DNA from 3 places in the Salirhabdus salicampi genome. Region 1 is predicted to be linked to each of the others. Evidence: riboswitches for the same ligand, from Rfam matches in the RefSeq annotation. Region 1 holds a riboswitch; each other region holds the start of a gene.
What was found. A riboswitch is a leader RNA that binds a small molecule or an ion and turns the genes downstream of it on or off. The one in region 1 is predicted to bind cyclic di-GMP.
Positions count from the first base shown of each region.

Region 2: linked by a shared signal. The riboswitch ahead of NLW78_RS01115 (hypothetical protein) and the one ahead of NLW78_RS05950 (hypothetical protein) in region 1 are both predicted to bind cyclic di-GMP.
Region 3: linked by a shared signal. The riboswitch ahead of NLW78_RS00680 (hypothetical protein) and the one ahead of NLW78_RS05950 (hypothetical protein) in region 1 are both predicted to bind cyclic di-GMP.

Region 1 is NZ_JANBWE010000001.1:1,126,000-1,132,695, forward strand. It holds gene NLW78_RS05930 (hypothetical protein) at 442-636, shown strand; gene NLW78_RS05935 (hypothetical protein) at 651-1,013, shown strand; gene NLW78_RS05940 (hypothetical protein) at 2,993-3,670, shown strand; gene NLW78_RS05945 (hypothetical protein) at 3,707-3,982, opposite strand; cyclic di-GMP riboswitch class I at 4,089-4,177, shown strand; gene NLW78_RS05950 (hypothetical protein) at 4,278-5,243, shown strand; gene NLW78_RS05955 (GTPase) at 5,266-6,696, shown strand, end outside.
Region 2 is NZ_JANBWE010000001.1:211,974-218,669, reverse strand. It holds gene NLW78_RS01140 (TIGR03943 family putative permease subunit) at 1-573, opposite strand, end outside; gene NLW78_RS01135 (permease) at 587-1,537, opposite strand; gene NLW78_RS01130 (GNAT family N-acetyltransferase) at 1,689-2,153, opposite strand; gene NLW78_RS01125 (YaiI/YqxD family protein) at 2,223-2,675, shown strand; gene mgtE (magnesium transporter) at 2,688-4,034, opposite strand; cyclic di-GMP riboswitch class I at 4,392-4,476, shown strand; gene NLW78_RS01115 (hypothetical protein) at 4,542-5,063, shown strand; gene NLW78_RS01110 (DUF5667 domain-containing protein) at 5,078-5,917, shown strand; gene NLW78_RS01105 (copper resistance CopC/CopD family protein) at 6,039-6,696, shown strand, end outside.
Region 3 is NZ_JANBWE010000001.1:132,282-138,977, reverse strand. It holds gene NLW78_RS00685 (DUF5667 domain-containing protein) at 132-1,055, opposite strand; gene NLW78_RS00680 (hypothetical protein) at 1,070-1,588, opposite strand; cyclic di-GMP riboswitch class I at 1,657-1,741, opposite strand; gene NLW78_RS00675 (pyridoxamine 5'-phosphate oxidase family protein) at 2,468-3,067, opposite strand; gene NLW78_RS00670 (CarD family transcriptional regulator) at 3,416-3,892, opposite strand; partial or broken gene NLW78_RS00665 (SpoVR family protein) at 4,175-4,633, opposite strand; partial or broken gene NLW78_RS00660 (FMN-binding negative transcriptional regulator) at 4,711-5,321, opposite strand; gene paiA (spermidine/spermine N(1)-acetyltransferase) at 5,343-5,861, opposite strand; gene pdxR (MocR-like pyridoxine biosynthesis transcription factor PdxR) at 6,350-6,696, shown strand, end outside.

The DNA of each region.
Region 1 (6,696 bases):
TACGCCTTTATTAAAAATATTTATGTTGGTTTAATACTTCTTTTCACTTCTTTGAATAGATAGTTATGCATTTGATTTATAACATCACATGTTTTTATCCTTGTTATTTCTATTATTTTAAAATTTTAGTTAATAATTTCAATTTCAATTATGCAATGCTCATTAAGTTACGGCATATACACGGTAAATATTGGGGCCATTTTCGTCCACATCGATAAATACTTAGAACCCGCAATACACCGTAGGGATCGACGGAAAGTTGAAGAACGGAGAAAATTAAAGTAAAAAGAGATAATTGCACTATATAAGAGTTAATCTTTGATCAATAATGTCAAAAAACAATTGATAATGATTGTGGTAAATGTTACCATTACTCATAAAATCAACATCTTTAGGGGTTTATATCTTACCTATAAGGTAGGTGTGGTGGGAATACCTATTATGAAAGAGGATGGAGAATTTGTTCGATTTGGTGAACGAATTAGTCTAAAGGATGTGGAGCTAACAGGCTACTATTTAATACATGAATACTGTTATAACGAGATTATCTTAGTAAATTGGACGGGAAATCATGTAACAGTGCAAGATGACTTGGTTTACAACGAATTCGTTAGACCTTCTTTTCCGGAATTTTAATGTGGGGTGGGGAGATGAATAAAAACTTTTTAGGTGTTGTTATTGTCGGAATTTTAATTCTATTTGGTATAGGTATCTATTCAAATTCAATTCCTAAAAACGGCGATACTATTAAGGTAAAAGAGGAAACACTCGGGGCTATATCAGAAAGAACACATTATGATTTTGCTCAAGACGCATTAGATAAGGATTTTCACATCCAACAACTTTTACTTACGAAGTATATAGATGAAGGAAGATTTGTCGTCCTACTAAAAGGAGACACAGTAGTAATTGAAGACTGGGACTTTGATAGTCGTTATGACTTAGATATAGCAAAAGTGTATTCGGATTACCACAATGAAACCTTACTGGTACCGAAAGAAGACTTACGTTGAGGGTATAAAAATTCCCATGTTTCTTTCTATATTAGTGACTTATATATTTTATAATAGGTATATATGAGGGAAACGAAATGGGTTTTGACGCATGGAAATTCTTAGCGTTCTTTGGTGTGCAAAAGGTGTAGAACAGGCACGAAGGGAAATTATATTATGCTCATAATATCAACAACTTTGGTAAATGATACCATCACTAGTGAAATGAATAGGTTTTGGGGTTACATATCTTACCTATAAGGGATACTCTACTTAAATTTAAATACCCACTGTGTTATAGAGACTCTATTCCATAGTGGGTGTTTTTAATTCACTAAACACCTGAAGGATATAATTTAAGTTTTTTTACAATAGCGAGTGATGTACGGACAATGCTTACTTAAGTTAAAAAAGTGATTAGCATAAAGATTACTTCTCATTTTTGGTTGTAAAACAAACAATAAAAGATGAGTAAGGTTGACCATTTCGGCAAACGTAGTTTCTGACTAATCCCTATAGATATTTAATAAATGAGTAGATGAAGCTATTAATATCGAGGGATATTATTATTTACCGAACAATACACTTAATTGGACTGATCACGATTTGTATGAAAGGAAGCTGTAAAGGAAATAGAATTAACGCATATTAATGAAAACTATTTTGATATTACGAATGAGGTATACCGATTAATAGAATTTTAATGTAATATTCTAAAAAAGTTGCAACATATAGCAAAACAAATATATGGAATCATAAAGAAGCATTGGACTTTATATTTGAAAATAAACGTGATCGGATGAGTGAATTATTGCCTATGTGGAAAATGTAATTAAATCAAAAGGGTACATAGTGAAGACTTCTAATCAAAGGAAGAGCTAGATCTTTAATTAAAGATTTAAACGCTGTCACACCTAATACTGGCAGAAGGTGGAGAGGGTCCGGAACCCTTGCGAAGACTATTGATAATAATATTTTCACAATAATATTATACAGATTAAATAAATTTCTTTAAGTGTTTTACTCAATCACTCAATCGGGTTCTTTACTTGAAGTAGCTATAGAGAAGTGAAATTGCGACAATTTACAAGACTAAAGATCTTTAGTTAAATAAAAGAAATTAATAGAAAAATTGAACTCTAATAATATTTAATAGTTCAACAAGGTCGTTCCCTTGATACATAATTTCTTAAGAATTAGTAACGTATTTATGTAAAAAGTAATGTAATTTAACGCAATATGAATTTACACGAGTATCGGAAGTTAAAGAAGTTATCCATGGCCCTTATACTGCATACAAGAATAAACTGTAGAGTTTATCATAGAGATTTCTAAGGGGAATAGGGAAGGTATTCATTATTTTTACATAAATACCACTAATCAACTTGTGAAATTTGAACCGTGGGATGGAAGAATAGTAATTAGGTTATTCTATGCTGATAATAATTATAATGATAAAGATTATCAATAGAAAAGAGAGGCCCTCCAAACCAATAGAGAGCCTTTTTATATATAAAGCCTTTTTACAATCAGATTAAGGTACGACCTACAATACGAGTCAGTAAAGGACAGTTTTTATGGAACAGCCTCTGTTTTATCTAATTGAGCTTATAATACAGATGAAATGACTAGAATTTACCTAGAACATTTCCCAGGAATTCGCAATTTATTATTTAAATCGGATTTTAAATAAATTAAGATTGTTCACATAATATAAAAGAGTTGATTTTCGATAACCTGTGGACAGTATTAGACAATTGAATTGGGATAAGTATGCCCTTTTCGAAAATGTCTAATATTGTCTCTATCAGAAATCAACTTTTTTTTACTTTTATATCTCTTTTTTATAGCGAGTACGCCATGAACCTGAAATTCAGGGTAGCGACAGTAATAGTGATGAAGGTGTGAAAAGACACTTATAGCCGCTTATGTAAGGAAAGGGTAATTTGACGATAGATTTTTTAATGCAATTTATGGTACTGAAAAGGAGCGATGATTTTATGCATGAACTAGTTATAGTATTAATCGATAAGGAGCAACTGAGTGAATATAAGCTTAAATCTTTACTTTCTACTTATGAGGCAAATAAATATCCAAATGAAATATCTTGGGAACGAGAATGTGAGTGTGTAGGGAAAGAAGCAAGACGAAAAGCACATAAAATTGCTAAAGATGCTATCGGCTGGCTTGGGGACAAGCATAAAGAATTACGTAAACAAGCACGTATTACAGGTCATTTTAACAGCTTAGAATGGGAGCAATTTCGACAAAAGTGGGATGATATATATAATATCACGTACAAGAGTCACCCCAAACGATATACACCTGATTTGGATTGCTCAGTGTGCAACGGTATTGGTTGGTATATGGACAAACTTGACCTTCATGAAAGATGGGATTGGTGGGTGATTGGTGGCCGATGGGATGGATTACTCACAGGAAAGGAAGATATTGAACTGGAAAACACGTTAGAAAATAATACGATAGAATTTCAGGATTTACCAGATGGGTTAAATCCGTTATCTTTTATTACCCCTGATGGCATGTGGATTGATGATCCTTATCACACGATACTCGGAGATCAGAAAAATGAAAAAGAACTATGGAAAAAGGATATACAGAAACTTAAAGATACATATCCAAACACATATGCAGTAGCGGTAGATATCCACTATTAATATACCGTTTACATTAACTTGGTTATGAGTTCATCATTAACTAATCATATTTCTACGAATAGTCCTTACAATATAAAAAATAATACCAATAAAGGCTAAGAATGGAATGATAGCACCTGGTTGTGATATGAAGAGAAATAGATACATTAAGCCAATTCCATATAAGATTAACCTTCCAATTCGTTTAAAGGTTAAGTAAATGTTCATTGATCCGAAACTATCTTTTCCTTTTACTTTATCTTTAATTAGTAATGCACGTAAAGCATAGATAAGAAGAGCGCCTCCATAAACTATAAAAACAGTTATTGCCATTGTCCTCCGTCCCTTTCAAGGTTAAAAAATCATTAAACTATTGTTTAATGTATTAAAATTTGGTAAATTTATAGTACATTAGTTATATTTAACCATATAATAAAAATATTGTTTAGGGCAAACTTATTGAAAAATAAGGACGCAAAGCCATGGGTCTAAGGTTGCATACGTAACTACGACTGCCAGGTTGCACATTTCTTTAAAGAGGTAGTCCCTAACATTTTTATGTTGGGGACTTTTATTATGGATTTAAACAGTTAAAAAAGTGAGCTTAAATATTAAGGAGTGAAAATATATGTCACAGAAAACAAAAACAGACAGTAACCAAAGTACTAATGTTAATGATGTATTTGATGAAACTGAAGAGAACCTATATATTGAATTCCAAAAAATCGTTGAACATTTAAGTCAAGAAATTACCAGAAATGTTATGGCATCAATTGTATCAACACCGTTAGACGAAATATATAAGAAGTATGAAACATATATTCCCAAGCTTGAAAATTCAACTGAGAAGATTAAAATTGTATCTGATCAAATGTTAGAAACAAAACAAGATTTATATCAAAACATCTCAAAGCTTATCTTAGAAGTGAGTAATAGAACAATAGAAGACACTGTATTCACAAAATTAGAATCAATTAAAAATGAATATGAAAAGCAACTCCCTCTGATGGACAAAAATTCTAATGAATTACAAAAATTAATTAAAAAAATACAAGATACAAAAGTCGAATTATTTAATAACACTAAATCCATAATAGGGGAAGTTAGTAATAAGGTGATAGAGGAAGAAGTTTTAAAAAAATTTGATGAATTATATAAACAGTATGAAGTTCAATTACCAAAAGTCATAGAAACTAATGACCATATTGATAAATTGATAATCGAATTAAATGAAGCTAGAAAAAAAATATACTCGAATGTGAATGATCTCTATGATTCGTTATCCGATAAAATTGTAGATACTGTTAATGAAAAACTTAATGTGATTTATCAAAAATACAGCAAAAAAGTAGAAGAGCTTGATCAAAAACATGAGAGCTTACAAGAAGTAAATAGAGAGTTAAATAACACAAAAGTTGAGTTGAGAAGAAACGTCAATAATTATAAGTCGGAAATAGGTGCAATGAAAAAAGATATTGAATTGCTCCAAAATAACACAAATAAATTAAGAGAAAGCTTAGAGGAAAAATTAGATTTTCAAAATAAGATAATAATAGGGTTAGGCATAGTTGTGATCATTTCACTAGTTATCTAAGATAAATTGAAAGGAATTAATAATGGTTAAGCATAAAAATCAAATGAACACCTCTAACAAACATATAAAAAATTTAATATCTATAAAAAATAGACAGTTACTAAAGTATAGAATGAGGAATCATTTTCATGCCTTACAGGAAGAAATAAATAATACAATTAAGAAAATAAATTCGCAAGTCAACCATGAAAGTGCGAAACTAGTACACCCTATGCTGCAAGATTTAACAGCTCTTAGTTTTAAAATAAAAGAACTAACAGAAGGATTAGATAAGAAATTCGAATTATTTATCGTTGGTATGGGTAATTATGGAAAATCCACTTTAATCAATGCATTACTTGAACAGAATGTAGCTGATATGGATGTAAGACCAAAAACTTGGAAAGTTGACGTGTACGATGCCACTCTAAATGATGGGAATTGTTTAATTGTCTATGAAAATGGAGAAACAGATTACAAGTCTATTGAGGAGACCAAGCATTTTATAGATGAGGAAGAGCAAAAAACAAAACTGAGTAGAAGGACAGTTAAAGCCGAGTTAAAAAAAGTCTTGCCTGAATTAAAGACAAAAGAAGCGATTAAAGAAACGGAAGAATATCTTAAAAAAGAGTTTTTATACCAATCAAATGTAGTTGAAGTAAGATGGCCAATAAAGACTAACTATTTATCCCAAAAGTTTATGGTTGTTGATACTCCGGGTCTTGTTCAAGAAAACCTTTCTGGAGAGACAATTGTAAGTGTACAAAAATACTACCATAAAGCAGACGGAGTTATCTGGATACTTGATGCAACTAAGTTGGCTGCAAAGAAGTCCAAAGATATGATTGATGAACTAGAAAAATCATTAAAAAAAATCGGTGGAAAGACGGATAATATAATTACAGTTTTAAACCGAATTGATTTAGTAAGAAGAAACGGTGGAAAAGAAGCAGAAAACAAGGTTTTAACTGAAGCAAATAATGTATTTGGGAAACATTTTAAAAACTTTATATGTATATCCGCGAAGCAGGCTTTGGATAGTATTACTAATAATGATGGACAACAGAAAAAAGAGAGTGGTATCGAAAAACTAATTCAAGCTATAAATGCAAATTTCTATGAAAATGCACAAAAAATCCAACTTCAAAGTAGAGAAGTAGGGATTAAACAAATTTTACATAACGCGACAGATAATTCTTTTCCATTAAAGTTATATTTAAATAGATTGAGAGATGAACAACAAAAATATAATGATAGAAAAGAGTCTATTCTTTCCAAATATAATACAGTTAGGAAAAGTTATAAAAACAACCTGAAAGATATAATAGATACTTTTCTTCAAAATACTGAAATTCGTATAAATAATCATGCTCAAGTATTATTTGAGTTGGAGACTGACCATGAAAGAGAAAATTATATAAAAAATTACCTCTTCTGTCTTGAAGAATTACAACCCGAATTAGAAAATTTTCAT
Region 2 (6,696 bases), 910 kb from region 1:
CTCTTCAGTCATTTTGTTGGAATAAAGATTTGGATCTATTTCATCGTCAATTTGCCCATCTTGCCCGTCACTCACTTCAGGATTTTCAGGCTGTGCTACTTTATCTACTTGTGCCTTTGGAGATTTTTCAGCACCAGGTTCTAGTAAAGGTTGCTCATCTTTCGTACTGTTATTGGCTGGCTTGGTGACTTGATTTGTTAATGAAACCATTGCTCCCTTCTTCGCTGCAACTGACGCATCTAACGTCTTAGGAGGTAGCATAAATCCAGTTAAAAGTGGAAATATAATGACACCATATGAGAACCCTCTTCTCCATTTGCCACCTTGATCATGGCTATGATCATGATGACAATGATGGTGATTCGTACAGTCTCCTTGTGCTTTTTCTACCCGAATCTGTGTAATTTGAACAAGGAACAATACGAAAAAGAGCAATGCCCCTATTTGACTTAATTGTTTATATTTTGGATTAATATACTTTAAGATATCACCAGATATATGAAGATGAATGAGAAAATAGGTGAATGCCAGTAAAACAATTGCCCTCAATAATTGTTGACCATTAAATTTCAAAATGCACCCCTCCTTACATAAACCCTTGAAAGGCTATTAATGTAACGAATACTATCACTGTCACTAATAATGAAAAAACAACGACAAATCGAGCTTTAAAGTAATGTAACATCATTATCGTATTTTTCAAATCAAGCATTGGGCCATAAATTAAGAAGCCCATAATAGCTGTCGTTGGGAATAAATTCTTAAATGATGCACCAATGAAAGCATCCGCTTCTGAACAAAGTGAAAGTAAGTAGGCTAGTCCCATCATAACGACCGTTGAAGAAACAAGACCTGTACCGATTTCGAGCAAAGTACCTGTTGCCACATAAGTTTGTACAAAAGCAGCTAAAAATGCCCCAATAATTAAGTACTTACCCATATCAAAAAACTCATCAATGGAATGTTTCATCATACTAACTAATTTTTTCGTAAACGGAGCTTTATAATCTGAAGTTGTCTGTATATTGGACTGCTGCTCTGACGGTTTTAACGGATTGTTCTTGAAAAATAAGCTCACAATGAAACCAATAATCATAGCAATAATAAAACCAAAAACCATTCGATTTAGGGCCACTTTTAATTCATTCCCAAATGCCATATACGTAGAAAGGATAACAATTGGGTTAATAAGCGGACCTGTTAAGAGAAACCCCACCGCTGCATATATAGGTACACCTTTTCCTAGTAATCTACGAATAATAGGAACAATTCCACATTCACAGGCTGGAAAACTTGCACCAACAACACAGCCCATTGTAACAGCTGCAAATTTATTTTTGGGAATCCATCTTTTTATATGGTCCTCAGTGATAAAAATTTGAATCATTCCGGCAATTAAAACTCCAATGAGTACAAATGGTACAGCTTCTATAAGGATGCTTAAAAATATTGTATTTAAATTATAAAATGACGCCGGTAACGTCAGAAAGGTATCAATGGAATGTTGCAATACAGTTATATAAACCAAACTAAACATGATTATGGCTACCAATATATTTGCGAAGTTCGCTTGGACTAGTCTTCCCATTTTCGCCCTCCATTATTTTTATTCCAAATTACAAGTATTATATCGTAATCATTACGATTTTTAAATACAATTTAAATGGAACAAAATGGTGGAAATCTGTCTAACATAAATGTAATTCCATTTTAAAGTCAGTCTCTATATACTTCGATATTTGGCCCGACACCTTTTTAAATCCGTACTTTTCATACATTCGTAATGCTGTTTCTAAATTTTCATTTGTATATAAAATCATTCTCTTCATATTCAATTCTATTGCTTTTTGAATACTGTACTCCATTAATGCCTTCCCTATTTTTAACCCTTTATAATCTTCAGTAACTCCTAATTTTGCAAGTTCGACTGTATCATGATCTACTTTAAGTATTGAGACAGTTCCGACAATGTGCTGTTCATATTTTGCAAAGAAGATAAAACCGCCCTGATCAATAATTGCTCCTTGTGGATCCTGTAATAACTCTTCATCCTCTGGCAATACTGTTACATATTTCTCTAGCCATTCGTAGGATATCTTCCGAAAATCGTTCGCGTATTTCGGGGCAAACGGTATAATCGTCACGTTGTTCATTGACCTTCCTCCTCGGTGACAAACATGATATTCTAATTATAGTACATTCTTTGGAAAGAGGGCGGAATTATGGAAATCTACGTTGATGCAGACGCATGCCCTGTAAAATCAGAAATTATCCATGAAGCAAAACAATTTCAAGTGCCAGTTTTGTTGGTCAAAAGTTATTCACATTTTTCTCATAGCCCTGATCCTGAAGGTGTATCAACGAAATATGTTGATACTGGTGCTGATTCTGTTGATTATCATATTTTACAGTTAGCACAAAAGGGAGATATTATTGTAACTCAGGACTATGGCCTAGCAGCACTTGGTCTAGGAAAAGGTTGTACGGTTCTTCACCATAAAGGATTTATTTTTTCACAAAAGAATATTGATCAATTATTAAATACCCGACACGCTCATGCAAAGGCTAGGCGTAGTGGGGCAAAGACTAAAGGGCCAAAAGCTTTGACAAATGAAGATAAAGAAAATTTTTCCCATTTACTTCGAAACATTTTAACAGAAAAAAGCTGTGAGTAAATCACAGCTTTTTTACGTTAAATGTGCAATAAACGCGGTTGCTATACCAAAATAGATAAACAAGGATAATATATCATTAACGGTAGTAATTAATGGCCCTGATGCAATTGCTGGATCGACATTTAATTTATACAATATGATCGGAATAATTGTTCCCGCTAACGTCCCTATAATTAATGTGATAACAAGTGAACTTCCAACAACAAGACCGAGAAACGGATTGTCTTGCCATACGTATGCAATAATTGCAATTAATAGGCCGCAAACAGTACCAATGATTATCCCTACACCAAACTCCCGTAAAATTAATTTGGTCACGACCGATTTATGTATATCCTTTTGTATAAGACCACGAACTACAACTGCTAATGATTGTGTACCTGTATTCCCCGTCATGCCTGCAATCATTGGCATGAAAAAGGATAATGCCACAACGCGAGACAGGGTTTCTTCAAATTGACTAATGATTGTACCTGAAACAACCCCAATAAAAAGTAACACAATGAGCCAAGGTAAGCGACGATACGCAGCAACAAAGGCTTTTGTATCAAAATCAATTTCTTTACCTGATGCTGATAATTTTTCAATATCCTCATTCGCCTCTTTTATGACAACATCAATAATATCATCTACGGTAACAATCCCTAAAAGTATATCATTTTGACCAACAACTGGGATTGCGACGAAATCATACCTTTCAATAAGCTGTGCTACCTCTTCCTGGTCAGTATCGGCATTAACAGAAATCACTCTAGTAAACATAATGTCTTCTATCTTTGCTTCAATATCAGCTAAAATTATTTCTCGATATGAAACAACACCAACTAAACGTTTTGCTTCGTCAATTACATATAAATAATTAATGGTTTCAGCTAGTTCGGCAAATGATTTTAATTTTTCAACCGTTTGTCTCACCGTATAATGTTTCGGTATCCACACAAAACGATTTGTCATTAACCGCCCTGCTGTTTCAGGAGGGTAGTTCATTAAATTCTGAACAATTTTGGATTCTTCTGTTTTCATTCCTGACAGGAGAGTTTCAACTTGCTCTTCGTCTAATTCTCCAATCATACTTGCAATATCATCATTGTCCATTAAATCCATTACTTTAGCAGATTTTTCAATCCCTAATTTGGTTAATACTTCTAGTTGTTTTTCTTTGTCTAATTCTTGAATTAAGTCTGCTAATTGTTCAGTTTCTAATAAAAGCAAAAATTGAACTTGTTGTTTCGCCTCTAGCAACTCATATATACGAGCAATATCATACGGTTGTAATTCATCTAGAACAGATTGAAAATCGTTCTTTCGTGATTTGTGGAGTATGTCAATAATATGATCTTTCGTATTATGCTCTGCCATAAATATGTTCCCCTTTGTGCCACGAATAACTGCTTCCCTATTTTATTTAACCAGACCATAACCACTATAAACATATTTCCATTAATATGAAAGGCTATCTTATATTATCTCCTACTCAAAATAAGGTATGTATGCTGTGCAAGTCAAAAAGGAAGCCATAGTCAACGTCGATATATATGAAAGTTATTTCCACTTCCATATAGGGAGATTGAATCATTTTTAAAGATGTGCTTGTCTTCAAAACGATTTCAACTATAATATGCTTAACAATTAAAAAAAGTTTTTTCCCACACCCCCAAAAGAGCATTTAAGGCTTCGTATATTGTAGTAGATTTAAGGGGTACTAAAATACAGTTAATTGTTTAATGGCAAACTTAGTGAAAACTAAGGACGCAAAGCTATAGGGGCTAATGGATTACACCTATGCCAGCCAGCTACCGGTTACTGGATAAACACATCCACGTAAGCGGATGTGTTTTTTATTAAGATAGGTAGGGAGGGGAATTGTTGAAGCGGCACATATTGTTAAGCTTAATCTTCATGTTCTTATTGGTCATCGTTCTCGCAGCATGTAAGAATGAGAATCAACGAGATGAGAATCATCAAAACAAGTTTGATGATCGAAAAGAAGAACAAGAAGTGTTATACGATAACGATGATTTCAACCTAATAGTATATGAAACTGATAGTTGGAACGTTGATGAAGAGAAAAAGGATGAACATAAGCTTATCGTATCCTTTCAAAATGAACAGTCAACAGCCATCATAACATCAGTCAATACAGAGAAAAACTTTGATGAAATTAAACAAGAACTAAAAACCGCCTCAGGAAACGTAGAGATTATTCAAAACAGCGCAAACCAAATATCCTTTAAATCAAAGCGAAAAAGTAGTATTCGAACTGATATTTACTTAGAAAAGCAAGATCATCATACGTATATCTACAGTTTTAAAACGCCTGTAGCCAAGTACGATGAGGCAGCTGCAGAAAGTATAAACCAATTCAAAACGAATATAACCATAAATTAAAAGGAGTGTATATTATGAAAAAACTAACAAGTATTGTCTTAAGTTTTGCTATTATAACCGGAGGACAAGTATTCGCCGATGAACATGAAACAGATGAGCGTGAAATAGAAGTTGTAAGCCCTGATTCAGATCTTTACGACACGACACGTGAAATGGAAGACGCAGAATATGCGTTAACCGAGGATTCGGTTGATAAGGTCATTCTTCAAGATGAATATGCCGATAAAAGATTAAAAGAAGCTGAACTCGTCATTGAGACAGGCGATGAGGAAAAAGCAGAAGAATTACTTGAAGATGCTGAAGAGAACGTTAGTGAAGCAGAAAGAGTGTTAACAGAAGCAGAGGAAAAAGGCGAAGATTTATCTGAAATTGAGAGAGTTGTTACAGAAAATGTTCAAAAACGTACAGAACAGTTAAATACGTTATTAGAACGTGAAGATTTACCACAGGCTGCAAAAAATAGTATTCAAAACGCATTAAAACACCAAGAAAAAGCTGTTACTAAACTACAAAAAGCTCTAGATAAAGCAAATAAAGCTTTAGAAGAAGCGGAAACTGAAGAAGAAGTAGAAAAAGCATTAGAGAAGGCTGAAAAAAAGGCTGAAAAAGCACTAGAAAAAGCGGAAAAGAAAGCGGAAAAGGCGGAAAAGAAAGCTGATAAAAAAGCGAATAAAGGAAAAGGTAAGAAAAAGGGTCACAAAAAAGATGATGATGACGATGAAGAACGCGAAGACGAAGAGCGTGAAGATGAACGCAAAGATGAAGAACGCGAAGGCGAAGAGCGTGAAGATGAACACAAAGATAATGATGATGAAGATGATGACGAAGACGATGATGACGAAGATGACGAATAATTTTTATAAGTAATGATTAGTAACCCTCCTGTTGGAGGGTTTTTATTTTTGTTTTTGTTAAAACCTATTGTATGGTAGCCTATATATAACCTAGTAAAAAGAAAGTAAGTGGTGTTCATCAATGAATCTACATGTTAAATTTTATTTATTCATTATCTTAATACTTTATAGTCTCGCTTTTCCTGTTGAAATTTACGCCCACTCTTCCATTGAAAAAACGTCTCCCCAGAACAATCGTGAAGTTACGGAAAACATAAAAAAAATTGAGATCTGGTTTCAAGACCCAATTGAAATCCATTCTGAATCTATCACGATAAATAGGGATGACGAAATGATAGATATCGGTAACGTGCATTTACGGAATGAACGTAACACTCACATCGAAATTATGTTTGATAGAACGTTACGTCCAGGCCATTATAGTGTCGAAATAGAGGCAATCGCTCAAGACGGAGATGTGATAAGGGAGAATTTTCAATTCTACATAAGTACAACTCATAAAGAAAACAATGAAACTAAAGATTTAAAACTGATTACTTCCAAGCCCAAAGACGGTGATTTAGTTAAGGGACAAGTTGATGAAATCGAATTATGGTTTAACGAACCTGTTCAAGTTGCAATGATGGGCTTATTTAACGATCAAAAACAAATGATTATGAATGAACCTATCGTAGACCCAAATGACCCTAGCCATGTAACACTACATGTGGAAGAACCACTTGAAATGGGGAGTTACCAACTGTCATGGTTTGTCCGTCCAGCAGATCCAGACAAAAATG
Region 3 (6,696 bases), 990 kb from region 1:
GGGCTTTACACATGGCTTTAGTACAGACCCTTCACATTTGTTCCATTGGGTTGTTACACCGTTTCTCAATACCCTAGAAATTTCTTCTCAAAAATAAATCCGCATATGTTTCCATATGCGAATTTCGTTACTTATTGTCTACCGTTAGAAGCATTGTTACGTTTGTTCTGCCCTTGTTCTCCTGCAACATTAGCTTTCTCAGGTTTCTGAGCCTCGTTACTACTTTCCCGTCCCTGAACTTCCCCTTCACTTTCTTCAACTTCTTGTTCTTCGGCTGAATCTACATCGTTTGCATGATTCTCTTTTTGCCCTTGAGCCTTTTCATTCGCGCCACTTGCACGATCCTGAGCTTCATTCTTTCTCTCTTCCCCTTGTTGTTTTGCGTCATTTGCACGTTCCTGAGCTTCGTTCTTTCTCTCTTCCCCTTGTTGTTTTGCGTCATTTACACGTTCCTGAGCTTCGTTCTTTCTCTCTTCCCCTTGTTGTTTTGCGTCATTTACACGTTCCTGTGCATCGTTTTCCTTTTTTTCACCTTTTTGGTTAGCTTTTTCAGCTTTCTGCAAAGCTTCTGCTAACTTTTCCGATGCTTTTTCTTGGTTTTCAATAGCTTTTGAAATTCCCTGTTTAGCTTCTGCCGGGAGATCTTCACGTTCTAATAACGCTGTTAAACGCTCTGTCCGTTCTTTACTCTTTACCGCAACAATTGTTGCTATCTCTGTAACGTCTTTTCCTTCTTCTTTCGCTTCTTCAAGCTTTCTCTCAGATTCTTCTAGGTGTTCATTATAATCTTCTAATAACTCTTCCGCCTTCTCTTCATCACCTGTTTCAATTGCTAGCTCAGACTCATCTAGACGGTCATCCGCATATTCATCTTGGAGTAAAGCTTTGTCCCCACTATCTTCTGTCAACTCGTACTCCACTTCCTCCATTAAACGTGTTGTATCGTATAAGTCTGAGTTTGGATCAACTACCTCATCATGTTCATCTGCAAAAGCTTGTCCACCTGCTAAAACTAACCCTGCGCTCAACGTTACACTTAATAATTGTTTTTTCATTTTTTATCCTCCCCTTATATGGAAATATTGTTTAATAATTTTTCGATTTTTTCTTTGTTTGCCTCGTATTCCGTTACAGGAACCATAAAAGTAAACACGTAAACATTATTATGTTCTTCTCTTAAATAAACCTCAGTTTTTATACTTTCGTTCCGCTTTGACTGAAACGATAAATAATTATCTTCTTCCTGGATGATTTCTACATCACCTGCTCCTGTTTTCAACTCTTGTTTTACTTCATCAAACGATTTTTCGTTTGGTACTACCGTTAAAATTGCTTTAACCTTGTCACCATTCAACATAACATTTAAACGATTGGAAGCTAATTTTTCATCAGTAATTTCCCAACCAGTTGTTTCAAAAACTGTAAGTTGGTCAGATTCATACATAGCCAATTGTTCTGGCTGGTCCCCGCTGGGTTCCTGTTGTGGGGGTTGCTCCTCATTTAGTGACTGGTCGCTTTTTTCCCCACCTCCACAAGCCGTTAACATAATAATAAACAGCGTAGAAATCATTAGTGTACTTTTCATCATCTCTTCACTCCTCTCAACAACGTCTAACAAAAGACACACCCCGTTTTAAACAAGGTGTGTCTTGTACAAACGGTAGCTGGCTGACATCGTCTAACGACTTTAGTCCCTATAGCTTTGCGTCCCTAACTTTCGCTAGGTTTGCCCTTATCAATATTTAGTTAGCACCATTATGGTTAAAAATATCTAAAAATCAATAAAGATTATTTCCTGTTGTGTATAAAGTTCGTAGTTTTCTTGTCTTTTTTGGGGGTGGTTATAAATTTTTTCTAGAAATATTTTAGAAAATCCTCAAATAGATATGATAAAAAGAAAATTGGAGGAAATCACATGCATTACTTCCCACTTATTCTTATACTATTAGTAATTTTCCTTAACGGTTGTCACTAGGTTCCCCATCCGTCCGGGTATCAAAAGACTCATTCATTACTAGCACACACTCGTTATCTTTCCGTTGCGTTTATCACGTAATATCTATCAGGTGGCGACCACATTACTTTGTAATATCATTTTTCACGTCATCTAATGAATTTTCCTTAATATCTTGGAAGCATTTGAAGATCCATTTTGCCTTAACTTGTATCGAATTGCCCTTTTCATGTTGTCGTCGAGCTTGTCATATAACCAAATCGCTTTGATTTCATCGGCGGTGATAATCCTTCTGTATAGTTTAGAAACCACCCTATCATCCGAACTCATTTAAGACATTTCTCCTTTTCTACTATTCTTATTCCGTATTATATACAATTATAGGTTAGTTCGCACATATTTCGTTTATTGTTTACTGGTACATTGTAGTTTTCTTTTAATGTTAAGATAAAGGATCCATCTTGATTTTTAATAAATCGTAAAGGAATACATTTCTATAATATAAAAACATATTTAAAAATTTTTTCTTTGTTTTACTTTAAAAAAATCTCCACCTTTTTGTTTCTCATCATCAGTTCCCCAATGAATTTTTTTGTCCATCTGTTTTAGCTTTGGAATATGTTTTGAACAGTGGATATACGCTTCATCAACTCTGATAACTACCCAACGTTCTGGTTTATTCCCTTCTTTTTCTTTAATATCATCAACCATCTTCTGTATCATGTTTAGTGAAGTCAATTCCTTATTTTCTATTATAGAGGCTTTACCATTGACGTGTAATCCAATGTTCTGCTCAAAGAAATCTATAAACATTAACCCTATATGAGGATTTTCAATTATGTTTCCTAAACTTGCCATAACACCATTTCCTTTGTACTCGGGATATATTAATGTTTTTTCATCAATAACCCGTACGAAACCTGCTGAGCCAGCTCTAAAAGAAGAATCACAGTTACCACTTGAATCAGCGGTTGCAATAAATACCATTCCTTGCTTTGATATAAACTCTGCCATTTCCTCATTTACGTAATTCAGCATTTGGTTTTCATAAAATGAGGCTGCTTTCTTTGTTGTTCCATATTGTTCTTGAAGTATTTTTTCACCTCTCGACATGTTTCCCGCCCTTTCATATATTCTTTTTTATATTTTAGCACATAGAAATGGGGAGGGTATTATTCAACTGATTATTATGAAATAAACCCGTTTAAGAAACCTGTCATTTTACTTCAATACAAAAAAAGCATTACCGTTGTTCCAGTAATGCCACCGTTTGTTGAATGTTGTAATTCCATAACAATGAAAGATTCTGTATCTTTCACCCTACATCCAGAGTGTAGACATAACAAAAGAGGTTAATAATTCTTAAAGTGAGTTGAATTTCGTTGTCCTTGAAATGTTTGACTTATTCCGAAAAAATCAGGCTATTTTTAGGGAGATATAAGACATGACCTAAAAATAGCCTTAACAAAAACCCTTTATATCATTTTCAGTAATCCCTTTAATTAATTTCAGTTCACTAATTAAAAATTCATGTGCGTTATCCAACATTTTTTTTTCGCTTGTATTAAGTGCTTTCTCTTTCTTCATACGCAGTAAATCACGTACAACTTCAGCACCTTCTTGTATTTTACCCGTTTTTATTTTGTCCGTGTTCACTTTAAACCTCTGTTTCCACGGTAATAATCTATCTGATTCTCCATGTTGAAAAATGTGTATAATGTGTTTTAATGCCATTATGTCAGTAACTGGGCGTATACCTGAGCTCACTATTTTATCCGTGGGAATCATGACCTGCATATTACTAATTAACATGTTTATAACATAATACTGTTGTTTTTTCCCCGAGATTTCCTTTTCTTCAATAGCTTTAACTGTACCTGTCCCGTGCATTGGATAAACGATGTTATCGCCAACTTGCAACAAATTATCCACCTCCATATATGGTAACCTGCTTAAGCTTAACACATTTAAAATATTTTAGCAAATATTTTATAATATCATAATTTTATTTTCAGTGTCAACGATTTATTTCGAGAATTAAAACAGAATGAACTGAAATTATGATTAAACCTAAATCACTCCGTGAAAATATACTACTACTGTTTAAACAAAACATTCTATCACAATTAAGGTGTACTGTTTGTTCAAAAAACACATTTTCTTCTTTATTCCAAACTTCTCGGCCCCGTTCAATAAACAAAAAGCCGCCCTTCAGGCAGCCTACAAATAACGCTTCTTCACTTTATCAGAATCACTTGAATACAGCACATTTCTTCCTTCCACAACGGTTTCCAGATGGACGGTGCGTCCCCACAGTTGATGAATATAAGGCGTCGTTTTTTCTAAATAGTTAAGATCTTACTCTGTTCCTTCGTAGTGGTGTTTCAAATACAATTCTCCATTTCTTTGGTAGTCTTCATTTTCTACTGTAATGTATGGATATCCTCCATTGACCCGCATGGTGATAAGCTAATCCAGAACTTCGGTCCAATCCTTTTCGATTACTTTATAATCTCGCCCTGAGTTTGGGGTAACCCCCTGTCGTTTCATTTCTTCCGTTGGATTATTGTACCGCTCCTCAATATCTTCAAAGATGGTAATACCGAGACAATAAGGATTAATTGATGTCTTCGATGACTGAATTATTCTTGAGTGAAGCTTCGCGAATTCAATTAGCTCACTTTCTATCCATAAAACGATTTACGGATTTTTCATATATAGTTCTCCTTCTATAATCATATTAAGCTAATTTATAATCACTCTCTTTTCTTCATAACTTCTGCTAATGCCTTAGAATTTAAATCTTTTTCCTCATATAATTTATCAATGATGTTGTGGTAGTCTTCTTCATTTCTATTTGGGCTTAGTTTATAAGCAGCTTGGACTTCTTGCACTTTAATTTTAAAACCAACAATACCCTTGATTTGTTTTTTCGTTTGTGAAGAAAGTTTCTCCCATAAAACTGGATTCCTACGATGCTTTTCATATTTCTGTAATAGTAGTGTTAGGTCTTCTTCCAATTCTTGTTCACTCATAATACTAGCTGTTCCATATACATGGGTGATTGATAATTCCATGTTGGTACATTTTCAGACTTATACCACGATGATGAAATGTAAGCATGTGGACCTTGATACATAATAAGTGCATTTTCGTTATGATCCTCGAACGTTCTCCATTGAGGATTCGCATAAGCCATATGTCCAGATATAAAGTATTCATCCCCGTGATTATGTAACTCCAAAGGCAAATGGGTAGCAATAGATTTACCTTGTTTTGTCGTTACAATCGTTCCAAAAGAATTCATCATAATAAATTCTCTAATTTCATCAAAGTCAGTTACTTTAAAATGTTTAGGAATAAACATGATAATCCACCTTTCAAAAAATCATTTGAGTTTTTTGATCATTATATAGTCGGTTTGTTCTTCATCCCCCATATAAAAAGAGTGGGATCCAGTTTGAACAAACCCCATTCTCTTATAAAAAGCAATAGCATTTTCATTTTTTTCCCATACGCCTAGCCAGATTTTCTTTTTATTATGTTCAATCGCAATTTCCATTGCTTTATTTAGCAGATATTTACCAAACCCATGTTTTTGAAATTTGCTTTTTAAATAAATTCTCTCGATTTCAAGCGATTCATTACCCATTTCTTCAGACTGAGCATCATTGGTATTGACCTTTAAATATCCAGCGACTTCATTATTAAAATAAATAAAAAAGAATTGCGAAGAAATATTGGATAATTCTTTTTCCAACTGTTTAAAATTAAACGCCTTTTCCAAATAAGCTTTCATGTTTTCAGATGAATTCTGACCTTTGAATGTATCGTTGAAAGTCTCAATACTTATATCTTGGAGTATATGTAAATCATCACGTTTGCACTTAATTATTTTTATCGTCATTTCAATATCTCGCTCCTTAAATAATCAATATTTCTTGTTGCCTTTTTTTACAAATTACCGTTTTATCTATGTTCTTTCTTACCCTTTGAAGAAGATTCAAGATGGTTTCCTCTTCACATCCAGAAGGTGGAAATCTAATGATTATTCTTGTGTTTGAAAAGCTAATCTTAATCCTAAACCAATAGAAGGCATTCCAACGGCTTTTCCAAACCACTTGGAACTCCACCTGTTACTGTTTTAGTAATTGTTAAAAATACAGCTGGACCTGACGTTAAAAATAACACCAAAACAAAGAAAATAAATGTTGTCATCTATCCAATACTTCCTTTCGTATATACTTGATTAGACCCCTCCATGATAAAGCCTTTGCAATCTGGCTAGCTGCTTTTTTTTACAATTTTATGTTCTATATGAGTTATTCTATTATGCAAACTGACATTAAAAAAGGTACAATTATTAATAATTTTACATGTCAAAGGTGATCGCCAATGAAAAATGCCATTTTTGCATTTAAGGATGACTCTCCCAAGTACAAACAAATCTACGAGCAGTTTAAAATATTTATAGAAAGTGGTGACATACTAGCTGGTGACCCACTGCCATCCATTCGCCAACTTGCAGATTCCCTTCAAGTAAGCCGCAATACGACATTAATGGCTTATGAGCAGCTTGTAGCTGAAGGTTATATCCGTGGAGAAGGTCGAAAAGGGTATTTTGTAAATGAATTAGATCCACTTTTATTTCAAAATGCCTCAGTTCTACTTCCTAATAAAAAGCAAACAAAGTCTGTGACACCAGCCCAAATCGATTTCCGAGCAGGAGCCGTAGATCAAAT